Regions from separate parts of the Stenotrophomonas sp. Steno-Z10-BAI genome, predicted to be linked through region 2. Evidence: predicted binding sites of a transcription regulator. Region 2 holds the regulator's gene; each other region holds the start of a gene.
What was found. Region 2 encodes HrcA, which represses chaperone genes, less so after heat shock. Its sites were predicted from a motif close to TTNGCACTCNNNNNNNNNGAGTGCNAA; they were not measured.
Positions count from the first base shown of each region.

Region 1 (5,299 bases), on a different contig from region 2:
CACCGCCACATCGCCGAAGTGCTCATCGCGATGCGATTTGGCGGCCGGCCATGTCGGCTTGTCCGCGCGGATGCCCGGCGCGCCTTCCAGCGCCAGCGAGGTGCGGTCGCGATACAGGTAGTAGCCCGGCGCCGGCGTGAAACGCAGCAGCACGGTGTTGCCATCGCCGACGATCGCATCGAAGCCGAACGCGCGCTCGGAGGGCAGCGGCAGCGCCTGGGTGTTGCTGGTGCCGGGCAGGCGCAGGCCACTGCCGGTGTTGCCGGCCAACGGGGTGTTGAACGGGGAAGCGGCAGCGCTGGCGGCGGGGGCGGGGGCGGTGCCAGCACCGCTGCCACCGGCCGGCAGCTTCACCTGCAGCGTGCGCTTCTGCGGTGGGTAGCACACGCCCGCATCGGCGCAGCCCTGGTAACGCACTTCCAGCGTCACGGTGTCGGTGCCGTCGGCGGCCTTGCCCGGCAGCACGCCGGTCAGGCGTTCGCGGTAGGTCTCCACCTCGCCGAAGAAATCATCGTGGTGCTTCTTGCCGGCCGGCAGCTGCAATGCCTCGGCATCGAAGCCGGCAGCGGCCTTGACCGTGGTGCGATGGCGATACAGGTAATAGCCCGGGGCGATCTTCCAGCTGATCTCCACGCGATCACGGTCGCGCGCCTGCGCAGTCAGCCCGAAGGCCTCATCGACCGGGAGCAGATCTTTTTCGCTGACCGCCCAGGCCGGCAGGGAGACCACGAACAATGCGCACAGCGCGGCAACACGACGAAACAGCGTCATCAATCACTTTCCTCACGGGTCTGCGCCCGAATCCAATCCAGGTACGCCGGTAGGCCGGCGCGGGTTTCGACCGCGATGCACTCGGGGAGTTCATACGGATGCAGGGCCTGCACACGCGCGATCGCCGCGTCCAGGCGGCTGCCGGTGGTCTTGATCAGCAACTGGACCTCATGGTCCTCGGTGACCTCGCCCTGCCAGCGGTAGGTCGAATGCGCCCCGTCCAGGCGCGTCACGCACGCGGCCAGGCGTTCGTCCACCAGCGCGTGTGCCAGCCGCGCGGCGCAGGCCACGTCGGGGCAGGTGGTGAACAGCAGGAAGACGGGATCGGCAATCGACATGACCGCCGAGTATAGGACCGCCAGAGGCCAATGGTCCGACCGGCGCCGCGAGGGGGCGCCGGTCGGCCGGGCTCAGTTGGCCAGCTGGCAGGTGGCCGGCTTGGCCGAGGTGAACAGCGTCGGGGTGGCCCACTCCGGGTGGTCGATGAACGGATTGCGGTTGCCCTGGAAACTGAAGATCACCTCGTTGCGAGCGCGTTCCGCCGCGTCCGGCGGGTCGGACAGGTGCCAGTCGATCAGGGTCGAGAGCAGGCCCATGTAGGCCGGCGAGGCCGAGGTCTTGACGATCCTGCTGCGGTCGTCGGTCAGCTCCAGGTCCGGCTCGGACTGCCCGGTTTTGGCATCTTTACCGCCTTCATAACGGATCGCCATGTACATCACCGCACGTGCCATATCGCCCTTGCGGTGGCCCCACACTTCGAACGAGCCGCCATTGCCATCCGGCGTGCGCACCCAGTTGGAGGTGCCCGGGTAGCCACCCCTGCCGCCGCCGAATCCGTTGTTGGCCTCGGTCGCGCGTTCACCGCAGTTGCTGTCGCATGTGGCAAAGGGCTTGTTGCCGCGGTCCGCATTCCACTGTGCATCGGTCAGATACAGCATGTGGGTGTCGGTGTAGGGCGCGTAGGGCAGGCCCTTGTCGCCGGTGGTGCTGGCAAAGCCCAGCGAGTTGGGCCAGGTGTGTTCGCGGTTGTAGGTCAGCCCGCTGCCAGTGCCTGCGCGCCCGCTGACCTTGGTGTAGCTGCGGTTGCGGTAGGCATCGAGGATCTTGCCGCTGTTGTTGGGATCTTCGTCGGCGATTTCCAGGATGGTCCAGGTGCTGGTGCCCGAGCCGCTGTAGGGATAGGCGGTGTGACCCTTGATGGTCTCGTGCAGCGAGCAGCGCAACTGGCTGGGGGTGGAGGTGTTGACCCGGGCGTAGTACTCCCCGGGCGTGCCGGGGTTGCCCGGATCGGGCGTGGTGGCGGTGGCCACGGTGAAGGCGATGCGTGTATCGGCGGCCGGGCGGGCGCCTTGGGCATCCTTCACGCGGGTGGCGCGGATGTCGAAGCGGCAGGCTTCCCCCGCCACCAGCGCGGTGTTGGTGGCCAGGGTGAAGCGGGTGCCGGTGGTCGGGTGGCTCAACGCGACCGTGCCGGACTGGCCACAGCTCAGCGCGAAGGCGCCGCTGGAGAGGGTGACCGGCTCACTGAAGGTGACGCTCAGGTCGGCGGCGGCCGGGAAGGTGCTGGCGCCCTGCTCGGGGGTGGTGGCAGTGACCGAGGGCGCGGTGTTCGGGCCGGTCGGGCCGCCGCCGCCGCTGAAGGTCTGGCCGTGGTTGCACGCGCCAAAGGTCTGCGTGGCCGATTCGGCCCAGGTGAAATGGGCGTACTGGCTGCCGCTGCCGGTCAGCTGCAGGGAGGTGCCCGGGGCGGTGCTGTTAGTCTCGCTGACCGGGATGTTCTGGCTGGTCAGGCCCGCGGCGGGGCCGCCGGCGGCGGTGATGGTGCCCTCGTAGCTGAGGAACTGGACCACCTTGCCGCTGGCATCGACCAGGGCGATGCCGTCGTTGGGACCGTTCTGGATTCCGTTGGTCGGGTAGCTCACCGTGGCCAGCCGGGCGCTGCCGCAGCTGGCGGTGCCGGCCGGGACTGGGTTGTTGGCGTAGACCGCGGCGGCCGAGGGGGTGCTGCCGTTGTAGAGGTAGAGCCGGTAGCCGGACAGGTCTTCACCGGCGGTGGCGATCACTTCGATGGCCTCGCCGACGTCTCCGGCGGGGGTGCTGTCGTCGTAATGCAGTTCATTGATGAATACATCGGCCCGGGCCGGGCTGGTGGCCAGCACCAGCAGGCAGGCCAGGGACAGCGGCGTCAGCAACCTCATCTACGGCTCCTTGTGATTGGTCAATGCCGCTCGAATCTACGCAATCCAGATGACACATCGATTGGTCTGTCGGATTCGACCTTTCGCATTGAGAACTGCGTCAAACATTCACGCGCGGGCCCGGATCGGCAAAAAAAACCGGCCGCCTGCCCTTGAAAGGGGTGGGGCCAGCACCATCTCTGCTCTGTCCCGCACCGTCGGGTTTTTTCGTGAGCGTGGCTGGCAGTCGCCCTGTGCGAGTGCTAACATCGCCAGACTTTCCTAGACCAATCAACAACTTAAAAGGGTCTCACATGAGCATCAAGCCGCTTCATGACCGCGTCGTAGTCAAGCCGATCGAAGCCGACGAAATCTCGTCCGGCGGCATCGTGATTCCGGATTCCGCCAAGGAAAAGTCGACCAAGGGTGAAGTCGTGGCCGTCGGCCCGGGCAAGCCCCTGGACAACGGCAGCGTGCGCGCGCCGTCGCTGAAGGTCGGTGACAAGGTCATCTACGGCCAGTACGCCGGCAGCAGCTACAAGTCCGAAGGCGTCGAGTTCAAGGTCCTGCGCGAAGACGACATCCTCGCCATCGTCGGCTGAGTGATGCGGCCGGCCCCGTGCCGGCGCTTCCGCACTTCCTCCCGTTCAAGCAGCCGGGCATCGCCCGGCTCTACATAAAAAGGTAATCGCAATGGCTGCCAAAGATATTCGTTTCGGTGAAGACGCCCGCGCCCGCATGGTTCGCGGCGTCAACGTTCTCGCCAATGCCGTCAAGGCCACCCTGGGCCCGAAGGGCCGCAACGTCGTGCTCGAAAAGAGCTTCGGCGCGCCGACCATCACCAAGGACGGCGTCTCCGTCGCCAAGGAAATCGAACTGGCTGACAAGTTCGAGAACATGGGCGCGCAGATGGTGAAGGAAGTTGCTTCGCGCACCAACGATGACGCCGGCGACGGCACCACCACCGCCACCGTGCTGGCCCAGGCCCTGATCCGCGAAGGCGCCAAGGCCGTCGCTGCCGGCATGAACCCGATGGACCTCAAGCGCGGTATCGACAAGGCCGTGATCGCCGCCGTCGCCGAGCTGAAGAACATCTCCAAGCCGACCGCTGACGACAAGGCGATTGCCCAGGTCGGCACGATCTCGGCCAACTCGGACGAGTCGATCGGCAACATCATCGCCGAAGCGATGCGCCGCGTGACCAAGGAAGGCGTCATCACCGTTGAAGAAGGCTCGGGCCTGGACAACGAGCTGGACGTCGTCGAAGGCATGCAGTTCGACCGTGGCTACCTGTCCCCGTACTTCATCAACAACCAGCAGTCGCAGACCGCTGACCTGGATGATCCGTACGTGCTGCTGCACGACAAGAAGATCTCCAACGTGCGCGACCTGCTGCCCGTGCTGGAAGGCGTCGCCAAGGCCGGCAAGCCGCTGCTGATCATCGCCGAAGACATCGAAGGCGAAGCGCTGGCGACCCTGGTGGTCAACACCATCCGTGGCATCGTGAAGGTCGTGGCCGTCAAGGCACCGGGCTTCGGCGATCGTCGCAAGGCGATGCTGGAAGACATGGCCGTGCTGACCGGCGGCACCGTGATCTCCGAGGAAATCGGTCTGTCGCTGGAAAAGGCGACGATCAAGGACCTGGGCCGCGCCAAGAAGGTGCAGGTCTCCAAGGAAAACACCACGATCATCGATGGCGCCGGCGAGAAGGCCAACATCGAAGCGCGTGTCACCCAGATCAAGACCCAGATCGAAGACACCTCGTCGGATTACGACCGCGAGAAGCTGCAGGAACGCGTGGCCAAGCTGGCCGGCGGCGTTGCCGTGATCAAGGTCGGTGCCTCGACCGAAATCGAAATGAAGGAAAAGAAGGATCGCGTCGACGACGCCCTGCACGCGACCCGTGCAGCCGTTGAAGAAGGCGTGGTCCCGGGCGGCGGCGTTGCGCTGGTTCGTGCGGTCACCGCGCTGAGCGGCCTGAAGGGTGCCAACGAAGACCAGAACCACGGCATCCAGATCGCCCTGCGCGCGATGGAAGCCCCGCTGCGCGAAATCGTGGCCAATGCTGGCGAAGAGCCGTCCGTGATCGTCAACAAGGTCAAGGAAGGCACCGGCAGCTTCGGCTACAACGCCGCCACCGGCGAATTCGGCGACATGCTGGAATTCGGCATCCTGGACCCGACCAAGGTGACCCGTTCGGCGCTGCAGAACGCAGCTTCGATCGCTGGCCTGATGATCACCACCGAAGCCATGGTTGCCGAAGCCCCGAAGAAGGATGACGGCGCTGGCGCAGCTGGCGGCGGCATGGGCGGTATGGGTGGCATGGGCGGCATGGACTTCTGATGTAGATG
Region 1 covers NZ_JBWJOZ010000005.1:256,680-261,978, forward strand. Annotated here, with positions in the region: gene AC06E9_RS14245 (protein-disulfide reductase DsbD domain-containing protein) at 1-771, opposite strand, end outside; gene cutA (divalent-cation tolerance protein CutA) at 771-1,109, opposite strand; gene AC06E9_RS14255 (endonuclease) at 1,182-2,969, opposite strand; gene AC06E9_RS14260 (co-chaperone GroES) at 3,263-3,550, shown strand; gene groL (chaperonin GroEL) at 3,642-5,291, shown strand.
Region 1: a site for HrcA is predicted at 3,189-3,215, ahead of AC06E9_RS14260 (co-chaperone GroES). Genes of this name have one in related genera too.

Region 2 (5,299 bases):
CACCCTGCAGCACGTGCACGGTCACGGCCGACTGGTTGTCCTCGGCGGTGGAGAACACCTGCGAGGCCTTGGTCGGGATGGTGGTGTTCTTCTCGATGATCTTGGTGAACACGCCACCCAGGGTCTCGATGCCCAGCGACAGCGGGGTCACGTCCAGCAGCAGCACGTCCTTGACGTCGCCGCCCAGCACGCCGCCCTGGATCGCAGCACCCAGTGCCACGGCTTCGTCCGGGTTGACGTCCTTGCGCGGTTCCTTGCCGAAGAACTCGGTCACGGCCTGCTGCACCTTCGGCATGCGGGTCTGGCCGCCGACCAGGATCACTTCACCGATGTCGCTCGAACGCAGGCCGGCATCGTTCAGCGCGATGCGGCACGGCTCGATCGACTTCTTGATCAGGTCTTCCACCAGCGCTTCCAGCTTGGCGCGGGTCAGCTTGATGTTCAGGTGCTTCGGGCCCGACGCGTCAGCGGTGACGTACGGCAGGTTCACTTCGGTCTGCTGGCTGGTGGACAGCTCGATCTTGGCGCGCTCGGCGGCGTCCTTCAGGCGCTGCAGGGCGAGCGGATCCTTGCGCAGGTCGATGCCCTGGTCCTTGTTGAACTCGTCGACGAGGTATTCGATGACGCGGTTGTCGAAATCTTCGCCGCCCAGGAAGGTGTCACCGTTGGTGGCCAGCACTTCGAACTGCTTCTCACCGTCGACGTTGGCGATCTCGATGATCGACACGTCGAAGGTGCCGCCGCCCAGATCGTACACAACGATCTTGCGGTCACGGCCGTCACCCTTGTCCAGGCCATAGGCCAAGGCAGCAGCGGTCGGCTCGTTGATGATGCGCTTGACTTCCAGACCGGCGATGCGGCCGGCGTCCTTGGTGGCCTGGCGCTGGCTGTCGTTGAAGTAGGCCGGCACAGTGATCACGGCCTCGGTGACGGTCTCACCCAGGAACGCTTCGGCGGTCTTCTTCATCTTCTCCAGCACGCGGGCGGAGATTTCCTGCGGGGCCATCTTCTTGCCGTCGCTGGTCTGGACCCAGGCGTCGCCGTTGTCATGGGCCAGGATGCCGTAGGGCACGTGCGCGATGTCCTTCTGGACTTCAGCGTCGGTGAACTTGCGGCCGATCAGGCGCTTGACAGCGTAGAAGGTGTTCTTCGGGTTGGTCACCGCCTGGCGCTTGGCCGAGGCGCCGACCAGGACTTCGCCGTCCTTGGTGTAGGCAACGATGGAGGGCGTGGTGCGATCGCCTTCCGAATTTTCGATGACGCGGGCCTTGCCGCCGTCCATGATCGCCACACACGAGTTGGTGGTGCCGAGGTCGATACCAATGATCTTGCCCATGAGGGAGACTCCTGAAAGTTCTGGGTACATCCGGCAGCTGCCGGGTTATGAATGGGATGTGTGGGACGCTGCGGACACTTTCAAGCCGTCCATCAAACACAGTGTCCGATGGCGACCCAACGCGTTCAGCGTCCGGTCGAACCGCCGGGCCTGGCCCGGCGGACCGACCCGTGGGTCAGTCGCGGGCCACCACGACCAGCGCCGGCCGCAGCAGGCGGTCGTTGAGCAGGTAGCCCTTCTGGAACACCTGCACCACGCTGCCCGGTGCCGCGCCGGGCGCGTCGACCTGGCTGATGGCCTGGTGGTGGTCCGGGTTGAAGGTCTGGCCGGTCGGGTCGAGCAGGGTCAGGCCATTGTCGGCGGCGACCTTGAGCAGCTGCTTGTAGGTCAGTTCGAGACCTTCGCGCAGCGGGCTCGGCTCGCTGCCGGCGGCATTGAGGCCGGCATCGAGGCTGTCGAACACCGGCAGCAGCTCGCCAAGCAGCTTTTCGTTGGCGAAGCGGCGCGCCTGTTCCACGTCGCGGGCAACGCGCTTGCGTTGGTTGTCCAGGTCGGCGCGTTCGCGCAGCGACTCCGAACGCAGCAGGGCCAGCTCGTTGTGCAGGCTGTCCAGCTGCTGCTGCAGGGACGGCTCAGCGCCGGGCTCGCCGGCGGGATTCTGGGATGCGATATCTGACTGATCTTGGTTCATTTCCGGATCCTTGGCGGTGACTCTCCGCCTCCACCCACCCCTATGTGGGCGCGGCTACGGGATTCAAGAGTCCAGGGCCGCTTTATGCGCGATCGCGGGACAATCCGCCGCCAGCGGGCGAGCCCAGCGCGGCCCCCAGTACCTGGGCGGTGGCTTCCACCAGCGGGATCATGCGGTCGTAGGCCATCCGTTTCGGGCCGATGACCCCCAGCACCCCGAGCACCTGGCCATCGGCCGAGTACGGGGCGGTGACCAGCGAGACGCTTTCCAGCGGCATCACCCCGGTCTCTTCGCCGATGAAGATGCGCACGCCCGGGGCCTGGATGGTGCGCTCGAGCAGCTGCAGGATCTCGCGCTTGCTGGCGAACACATCGAACAGCTCGCGCAGGCGCTCCAGATCGGACAGGTCCTGCACGCCCATCAGGCGGGTCTGCCCGGACAGCACCATGTCATCGGCCGGCGGCACCATCGCCTGCTCGGCCAGCTCGATGCTGTGCGCCAGCAACTGCTCCATTTCCGACTGCGCATCGCGCAGCTCCAGCAGCAGGCGGGCCCGGATCTCGGCCAGCGGCCGCCCGGCGCAGTTGGCATTGAGGTAGTTGGCGACCTGCTCCAGCTCCCCGGGATTGAAGCCGCGGCGCGGCTCGATCACCCGGTTCTGCACCTCGTTGTCGGCGAACACCAGGATCGCCAGCACCCGGCGCGCGTCCAGCGCCACGAAATCGATATGCCGGAACGCGAACTGCTCCCGGCGCGGGGCGCTGACCACCCCGACGAAATGGCTCATCGCCGAGAGCAGCTCCGAGGCACTGCCGAGCAGGGCCTGGGTGCCGGTGCCGGTGGCCAGCTCGGTGCGCAGGCGGCTGAGCTCGCCCTCGCCCGGCGGCTGCATCTTGACCAGGCTGTCCACGAACACCCGGTAGCCGTGCGCGGTCGGCACCCGGCCGGCCGAGGTGTGCGGCGAGCTGAGCAGGCCGAGGTCTTCCAGGTCGCCCAGGATGTTGCGGATCGTGGCCGGGCTGACATCCAGGCCGGCATGCCGGGCAAGGGTCTGCGAGCCGACCGGCTCCCCATCCTGGATGTGGCGCGCGATCAGCGTCCGCAGCAGATGGCGGGCGCGCGGGGCGAGATGGGACGCGGAAGGATGCATGGAATCAGCCTGTGAGACGCCCACTTAGATAATGGCTGCACGGCGCGTTGGCAAGTCATTGGAGACGCCCTCGGCCCATGCTAGCGTGCGCGGCTTGGAGACACCCCTCGTGTACAACGTAGACCATGCTTAGACATCTATCGATCAAGGATTTCGCGGTCGTCCGCGCCACCGAGCTGGAATTCGGCGCCGGCATGACCGTGGTCTCAGGTGAAACCGGCGCGGGCAAGTCGCTGATGGTGGACGCGCTGGGCTTTTTGTCCGGGCTGCGCGCCGACAGCGGCGTGGTCCGCCACGGTGCCGCGCGCGCCGAGCTCTCGGCCGAATTCGCGCCGCTGGCCGACGCGCCGGCCCGCCAGTGGCTGCGCGACAACGAGCTGGACGACGAAGAACAGTGCCAGTTGCGACGGGTTATCCGCGCCGACGGTGGCTCGCGCGCTTTCATCAACGGCCGCCCGGTGACGCTGACCCAGCTGAGCGAGCTGGCCAGCATGCTGGTCGAAATCCACGGCCAGCACGAACAGCAGGCCCTGCTCTCGCGCCCCTCGCAGCTCTCGCTGCTGGATGCCTTCGCCCGCAACGACGCCGAGCGCGCCCAGGTCCGCCAGACCGCGGCACGCTGGCAGACGCTGGTCGATGAAGCCGAGGCGCTCTCGCGCCAGGGCGACGTGAGCGACCGGATCGGCTACCTGGAGCACCAGCTCAGCGAGCTCAAGCGTGAGGATCTGGACCCGGCCTCGATCGCCACCCTGGGCAGCAGCCACCGCCGCCAGGCCCATGCCAGCGCGCTGATCGGCGCCTGCGACGTGGCCGTCAGCCGCCTCAATGGGGATGACGAGGTCTCGGTCCTGCAGCTGCTGCAGCAGACCCGCCATGACCTGGCCCGCGTGGCCGAACACGACAGCCGACTCGGCGAGGTCGATGCCCTGCTCGACAGCGCCGCCATCCAGCTGGACGAAGCGCTGTCCCTGCTCGATCGCGTGCATGACGACCTGGATGCCGACCCGGAGCAGTTCGAGGATATCGAGCGCCGTCTCGGCCGCCTGCACGACCTCGCCCGCAAGCACCGCGTACCGATGGAAGCGCTCGGCGAGCACCGCGACGCCATGGAAGCCGAAGTCGAGCAGCTGCGCGGTGCCGACGAGCGCCTGCAGACACTGGCCGGCGAGATCGACCGTGCCGCCGGCCAGTGGAAGACCGTGGCCGAGGTGCTCAGCGCCAGCCGCCGGAAAGCCGCCAAGGCCCTGTCGGACACCACCACCACCCTGATCGGCGAGCTGGGCATGGGCGGCGGTCAGTTCCTGATCGATATCGAGCCGCAGACCGTGGCCAAGCCGGACCCGAACGGCGCCGAGCGGGTCGAGTTCCTGGTCGCCGCCAACGCCGGCCAGCCACCGCGCGCCCTGCGCAAGGTCGCCTCGGGTGGTGAGCTGTCCCGTATCTCGCTGGCGATCGAAGTCGCCGCGCTGGGCCTGGACGCGGTGCCGACCATGGTCTTCGACGAGGTCGATTCGGGCATCGGCGGCGCCGTGGCCGACATCGTCGGGCAGAAGCTGCGCGCTTTGGGCGAGAAGCGTCAGGTGCTGTGCGTCACCCATCTGCCCCAGGTCGCCTCCAAGGGCCACGCCCACTACCGGGTCAGCAAGGCGCCGGTGGACGGCATGACCCAGAGCGCGGTCGAAAAGCTCGATACCAAGGCCCGCGAAGAAGAGCTGGCCCGGATGCTGGGCGGCGTGGAAGTCAGCAAGGAAGCCCGGGCGGCGGCGCGCAAGCTGCTGCAGGCCTGAGGCCCCCGTGATCGGCTAGTGCCGGCCGCTGGCCGGCGCCCCGCCGGAACCGGCGCCTCCCCCTGAAAACGAAAACCCCGGGCATGCCCGGGGTTTTTTGATCGCATCCGGGCGGCCTGCAGGCCGTTACCGACGCTTCTTGCGGACGTAGAGCACCAGCGAGTGCTCTTCCAGCTCGTAGCCATGGTCGGCCGCGATCTTGCGCTGCAGCTCCTCGATCTCATGGCTTTCGAACTCGATGATCTTGCCACTGTCGACATCGACCATGTGGTCGTGGTGGCCACCGCGGTCCAGCTCGTAGACGGCCTGGCCACCTTCGAAATTGTGCTTCAGCA
Region 2 covers NZ_JBWJOZ010000004.1:306,771-312,069, reverse strand. Annotated here, with positions in the region: gene dnaK (molecular chaperone DnaK) at 1-1,336, opposite strand, end outside; gene grpE (nucleotide exchange factor GrpE) at 1,512-2,027, opposite strand; gene hrcA (heat-inducible transcriptional repressor HrcA) at 2,110-3,177, opposite strand; gene recN (DNA repair protein RecN) at 3,303-4,964, shown strand; gene fur (ferric iron uptake transcriptional regulator) at 5,091-5,299, opposite strand, start outside.

Region 3 (5,299 bases), on a different contig from region 2:
CACCCGCGAGAGCGTGCAGAAGACACTTGGCCAGGCGCTGGATGGCGACAGCGCGCAGGACCTGCAGCTCAGCAACAGCATCTATGGGCAGAGCATGCTCCGCCTGCAGAACATTCCCATCCACGGGTCGCGCGTGCGCCTGTATGGCCGCAACCTGGAGCCCAACAGTCGCGTGCGCATCAACGGCCAGGACTTCCCGGTCGATCTGGAGCAGAAGTTCGCGGCCGAGTTCCTGGAGCCGGTGGGTGAGCATCGCTACGACGTCAGTGTCGAATCACGCGATGCACCCTCCGCGCAGCGTCAGCTGGATGTGGATGTCACCGGCCGCTACCTGTTCCTGGTCGCCATTGCCGATGTCACCGTCTCCAAGAACAGCGCCAGCGGCAATCTGCAGCCGCTCGCCGCCGATGATCGTGACGATGACAGTTTCCTCAGCGAAGGCCGGCTGGCGTTCTATCTGAAGGGCAAGCTGCGCGGCAAATACCTGGTCACTGCTCAGGCCGACACGCAGGACCGTGAGCTGAAGTATCTGTTCCGCGATTTCACCCAGGCCGACGCACAGGACGTGTTCCGCCGCCTGGATCCGGATCTGTACTACCCGGTCTATGGCGATGACTCCACCACCTATCGCGACGTGGATACGCAGGGGCGGTTGTACCTGCGCGTGGATTGGGACCAGAGCCAGGCCGTGTGGGGCAACTACGCCACCGGCATCACCGGTACCGAGTATGGCCAGTACGTGCGCTCGCTCTACGGTGGTGCATTGAACTGGCGTTCGCTGGAGGCCACGCCGCTGGGCGAGGCGCGCTCGCAGGTGAAGGTGTTCGGCTCCGAGGCGCAGTCCGCCCCGGGCCACAGTGAATTCCTCGGCACCGGCGGCAGCCTGTATTACCTGCGCCATACCGACGTGTTGCCTGGTTCGGAGCAGGTGGTGCTGGAAGTGCGCGACCGCACCACCGGCCGCACCGAAACGCGCGCCACGCTGCAGGAAGGCGTGGACTATGAAATCGACAATCTTCAGGGCCGTTTGATCCTGACCCGTCCGCTGGCGCAGCTGACCCGCGAGAACGTGCGCAGCATCACCCGCGACATGCCGCTCGATGGCTACGACCAGCTGCTGCTGGTGGACTACGAATACGTGCCTCTGGGTTTCAGCAGCGATGACGTGACCTACGGTGCGCGCGGCCGGCAGTGGATCGGCGATCACGTGGCGATCGGCGGCACCTGGATCGACGAGAACCGCAGCGGTGAGAACTACAGCCTCAAAGGCGCTGACCTCACCCTGCAGGCCGGGCGTGGCACCTATCTGAAGATGGAGCAGACCCGCACCGAAGCGACCGCCGCCCCGGTGTTCTATTCAGACAACGGCGGCCTGAGTTTCATCCGCCGCAATCCGTACGAAGGCCGGCGCTCGGGCACCGCCAGCGCAGTGGAAGCGCGGGCCAACCTGCGCGAGCTGGGCTGGACCACGCAGGACTGGAGCCTGGGGGCGTGGTGGCGCGACGTCGATGCCGGCTTCTCGGTTGCGCGCCAGGACACCGGCCTGCCGATCCAGGAGTATGGCGCCGAGTTCCTCGGCTACCTCACCGACGACCTCAGCCTGTACGGCCGCCACACCCGCACCGAGCAGGGCGAACTTGCCCTGGAGCAGAGCCAGCTGACCGCCGAATGGCGGCTGGGCAACGACGGCCAGCTGACCGGTGAACTGCGCCGCGTGCGCGAGGAGCAGGAACTGCAGAGCGTGGATGCACTGCTCGCTGCGATCGGCTACCGCCAGCGCTTCGGCGCGTCGTGGGAGCTGTACGGCACCGGGCAGGTCACGCTGGACGATGACGGCGGTGCCTACGAGAAGAACGACCTGCTGACCCTCGGCGCGCGGTACCTGTTCGGTGATCGCAGCAGTGTCGGTGCGGAAGTGAGTGGTGGCAGCCGCGGCCATGGTGCCAAGGTCGATGGCGAGTACCGCATGGCACCGGATCACAGCCTCTACGGCAGTTACAGCTACAGCACCGACCGCACCGGCACCGATCCGCTGTTCGATACCGGCCTGCAGAGTGGCTGGACGCTGGGCCAGCGCTGGCGGCTGAGCAACCAGGTCAACGTCTACAACGAGAGCCAGTATCTGAAGGATCGTCGCCAGGACAGCGCGGGCATCGTGCATACCTTCGGCATGGATTTCTATCCCGCGCAGGGCTGGAACCTGGGCTTCACGATCATGGACGGCGAACTGGACTCCACCGTCGGCCGTGTCGATCGCCGCGCCTACAGCGTCAGTGGCGGGCGCACCGATGCGGTGGCGCAGTGGAACAGCAAGCTGGAGTACCGCCGCGACAGTGGCGCCGAACAGCGCGAGCAGTGGGTGACCACCAACCGCCTGCTGTACAAGCTCAACGAAGACTGGCGTTTCGCGTTGCGCGCCAACTACGCCGATACCGAAGACCGCATTGACCGCCTGGCCGATGCCAAGCTGGTGGAGACCAACATGGGCTTCGCCTGGCGCCCGCACGACAACACGCGCTGGGCCGGCTTCGGCAAGTTCACCTATCTCTACGACGTGGCCTCGCTCGGCCAGGAGGGCGGCAACCTGTACGACCAGCGTTCGCAGATCCTTTCGCTCGAAGGGATCCGTCAGCTGGGCGCGCGCTGGGAAGTGGCCGGCAAGCTGGCTTCGCGCTGGGGTGACTACCGCACCGGGCGCGGTGAGGGGGCCTGGTTGGACAGCCGTGCCGACTTCGCTGCCTTGCAGCTGCGCTATCGCCTGTTCGCGCAGTGGGAAGGCCTGGCCGAGCACCGGTGGTTGAAGGTGCGCGACGGCGGCGTGCGCAAAGGTTGGCTGGTGGGCGTGGACCGCCGGGTGGGGGAGAACTTCAAGGTCGGGGTGGGCTACAACTTCACCGAATTCAGCGATGACATGACCGAGCTGAAGTACGACCAGAAGGGGTTCTTCTTGAACATGGCGGGGTATTACTAGGCGTCGGTGGGTTCGGGCCTGCCACGCATGGCGTGGCACTACCGGGGATCGCGGTGTTGGCGGTCGGCTCCGGAGGGGGCAGGAGGTAGGGCCAGGCCATGCCTGGCTGAACTGCCGGCAACTTTTCCAGGATGAATGGGCGTTTCCTGCGGGCTGTTCAGCCAGAAAACACGCGGTATCCCCCGATTCATCATCGTATCCTGTTGATTCAATGGGGTTTGTTGCCTCGTTCCCGGGCTCTCGCCACTGTCATCATTTCGCGGTACGTTAGACGGGCAATCTGTACCAGCATCCCATCAACAGAACGCTGGAACTTCTTTCCCCTTTAGCAGTCCAATTCCGGGACTGCTAAGATGAGTGCTATGAGCCAGAACACCTCTACTGCCCTTGTGGCAAACAATCTCCCGATTCCCAGTGCGCTCGGTTCGCTGGACGCCTACATCGGTGCCGTGCACCAGATCCCGGTGCTGTCGGTCGATGACGAGCAGGATCTGGCCCGCCGCTTCCGCGACGAGCTGGATCTGGATGCCGCGCGCGAGCTGGTCCATTCCCACCTGCGCTTCGTGGTGCACGTCGCCCGCGGCTACAACGGCTACGGCCTGGCGCTGGGCGACCTGATCCAGGAAGGCAACATCGGCCTGATGAAGGCGGTGAAGCGCTTCGACCCGGACATGGGCGTTCGCCTGGTGTCGTTCGCGGTGCATTGGATCCGCGCGGAAATGCACGAGTTCATCCTCAAGAACTGGCGCATCGTCAAGGTCGCCACGACCAAGGCGCAGCGCAAGCTGTTCTTCAACCTGCGCAAGTCCAAGACCCGCCTGGGCTGGATGAACGCGGCCGAAGTCAGCGCGGTGGCCAAGGACCTGAACGTGTCCGAGCGCGAAGTGCTCGAGATGGAGTCGCGCCTGTCGGGTCGCGATATCGGTTTCGATCTCTCCAGCGATGACGATGACGATCATGCACCGCCGTCGCCGGCGGCCTACCTGCGGGCCAACGAAGAAGATCCTTCGATGGCGTATGAGCGGATGGACAGCGAAGACAATCAGCTGCAGCTGCTGCGCGAAGGCATGGCCGAGCTGGATGCGCGTTCGCGCGACATCATCCGCCGTCGCTGGTTGGACGCGGACAGCAAGGTGACGCTGCAGGAGCTGGCCGATGAGTACGGCGTGTCCGCCGAGCGCATCCGCCAGGTCGAGGCGAACGCCCTGAAGAAGATGAAGGCGCTGTTTACTGCGTGATGCAGTGACTGGCGTGATCACACGAGAAGGCCCGGCTTGATGCCGGGCCTTTTTGCTTTCTGGCGCTCAGGGCAGTGCTTCGATCGGTCGTGGCCCCGACCGTGCCAGGTCAGCCATGCTCGCGCGCAATCGCCCGCCAGCCGATATCGCGGCGGTGGAACTCATGGGCCCAGTGGATCGCACCGACGCCGGCGTAGGCGTTGCGCTGTGCCTCGCCCACCGTGCCGCCCAATGCCGCCACGCACAGCACGCGGCCGCCGGCGCTGAGCACCTGGCCCTGCGCGTCCAGCGTGGTGCCGGCATGGAACACCTTGGCCGTCGCGGCGACCGCTTCCAGGCCGTGGATCACGTCGCCGGTGATCGGGGTTTCCGGATACGGCGAGGCGGCCATCACCACGCCGAGGGACGGGCGCGGATCCCACTGCGCCTCCACGGTGTCCAGGCGCTCATCGATCGCCGCTTCGACCAGATCCACCAGGTCCGACTGCAGGCGCAGCATCACCGGCTGGGTTTCCGGGTCGCCAAAGCGCACGTTGAACTCGATCACCTTCGGCGCGCCGCTGGCATCGATCATCAGGCCCGCATAGAGGAAGCCGGTGAACGGAATGCCGTCGGCGATCATGCCCTGCACGGTCGGGTTGACCACCTCGCGCATCACGCGCGCATGCACTTCGTCGGTCACCACCGGAGCCGGCGAGTACGCGCCCATGCCGCCGGTGTTCGGGCCGGTGTCGCCGTCGCCGACGCGCTTGTGGTCCTGCGAGGTCGCCATCGGCAGTGCCGTCTTACCGTCCACCATCGAGATGAAGCTGGCTTCTTCGCCATCCAGGAATTCTTCGATCACCACGCGTGCGCCAGCATCGCCGAAGGCATTGCCGGAGAGCATGTCGCGCACCGCGTCCTCGGCCTCGGTCAGGGTCATCGCCACGATCACGCCCTTGCCGGCGGCCAGACCATCGGCCTTGACCACGATCGGTGCGCCTTTCTCACGCAGGTAGGCCAGCGCCGGGTCGATGTCGGTATGCACGGCATAGAACGCGGTCGGGATCTTGTGGCGGGCCAGGAAGTCCTTCGCGTACGCCTTGCTGCC
Region 3 covers NZ_JBWJOZ010000005.1:212,308-217,606, forward strand. Annotated here, with positions in the region: gene AC06E9_RS14080 (TonB-dependent receptor) at 1-2,971, shown strand, start outside; gene rpoH (RNA polymerase sigma factor RpoH) at 3,334-4,209, shown strand; gene purD (phosphoribosylamine--glycine ligase) at 4,319-5,299, opposite strand, start outside.
Region 3: a site for HrcA is predicted at 3,297-3,323, ahead of rpoH (RNA polymerase sigma factor RpoH). Genes of this name have one in related genera too.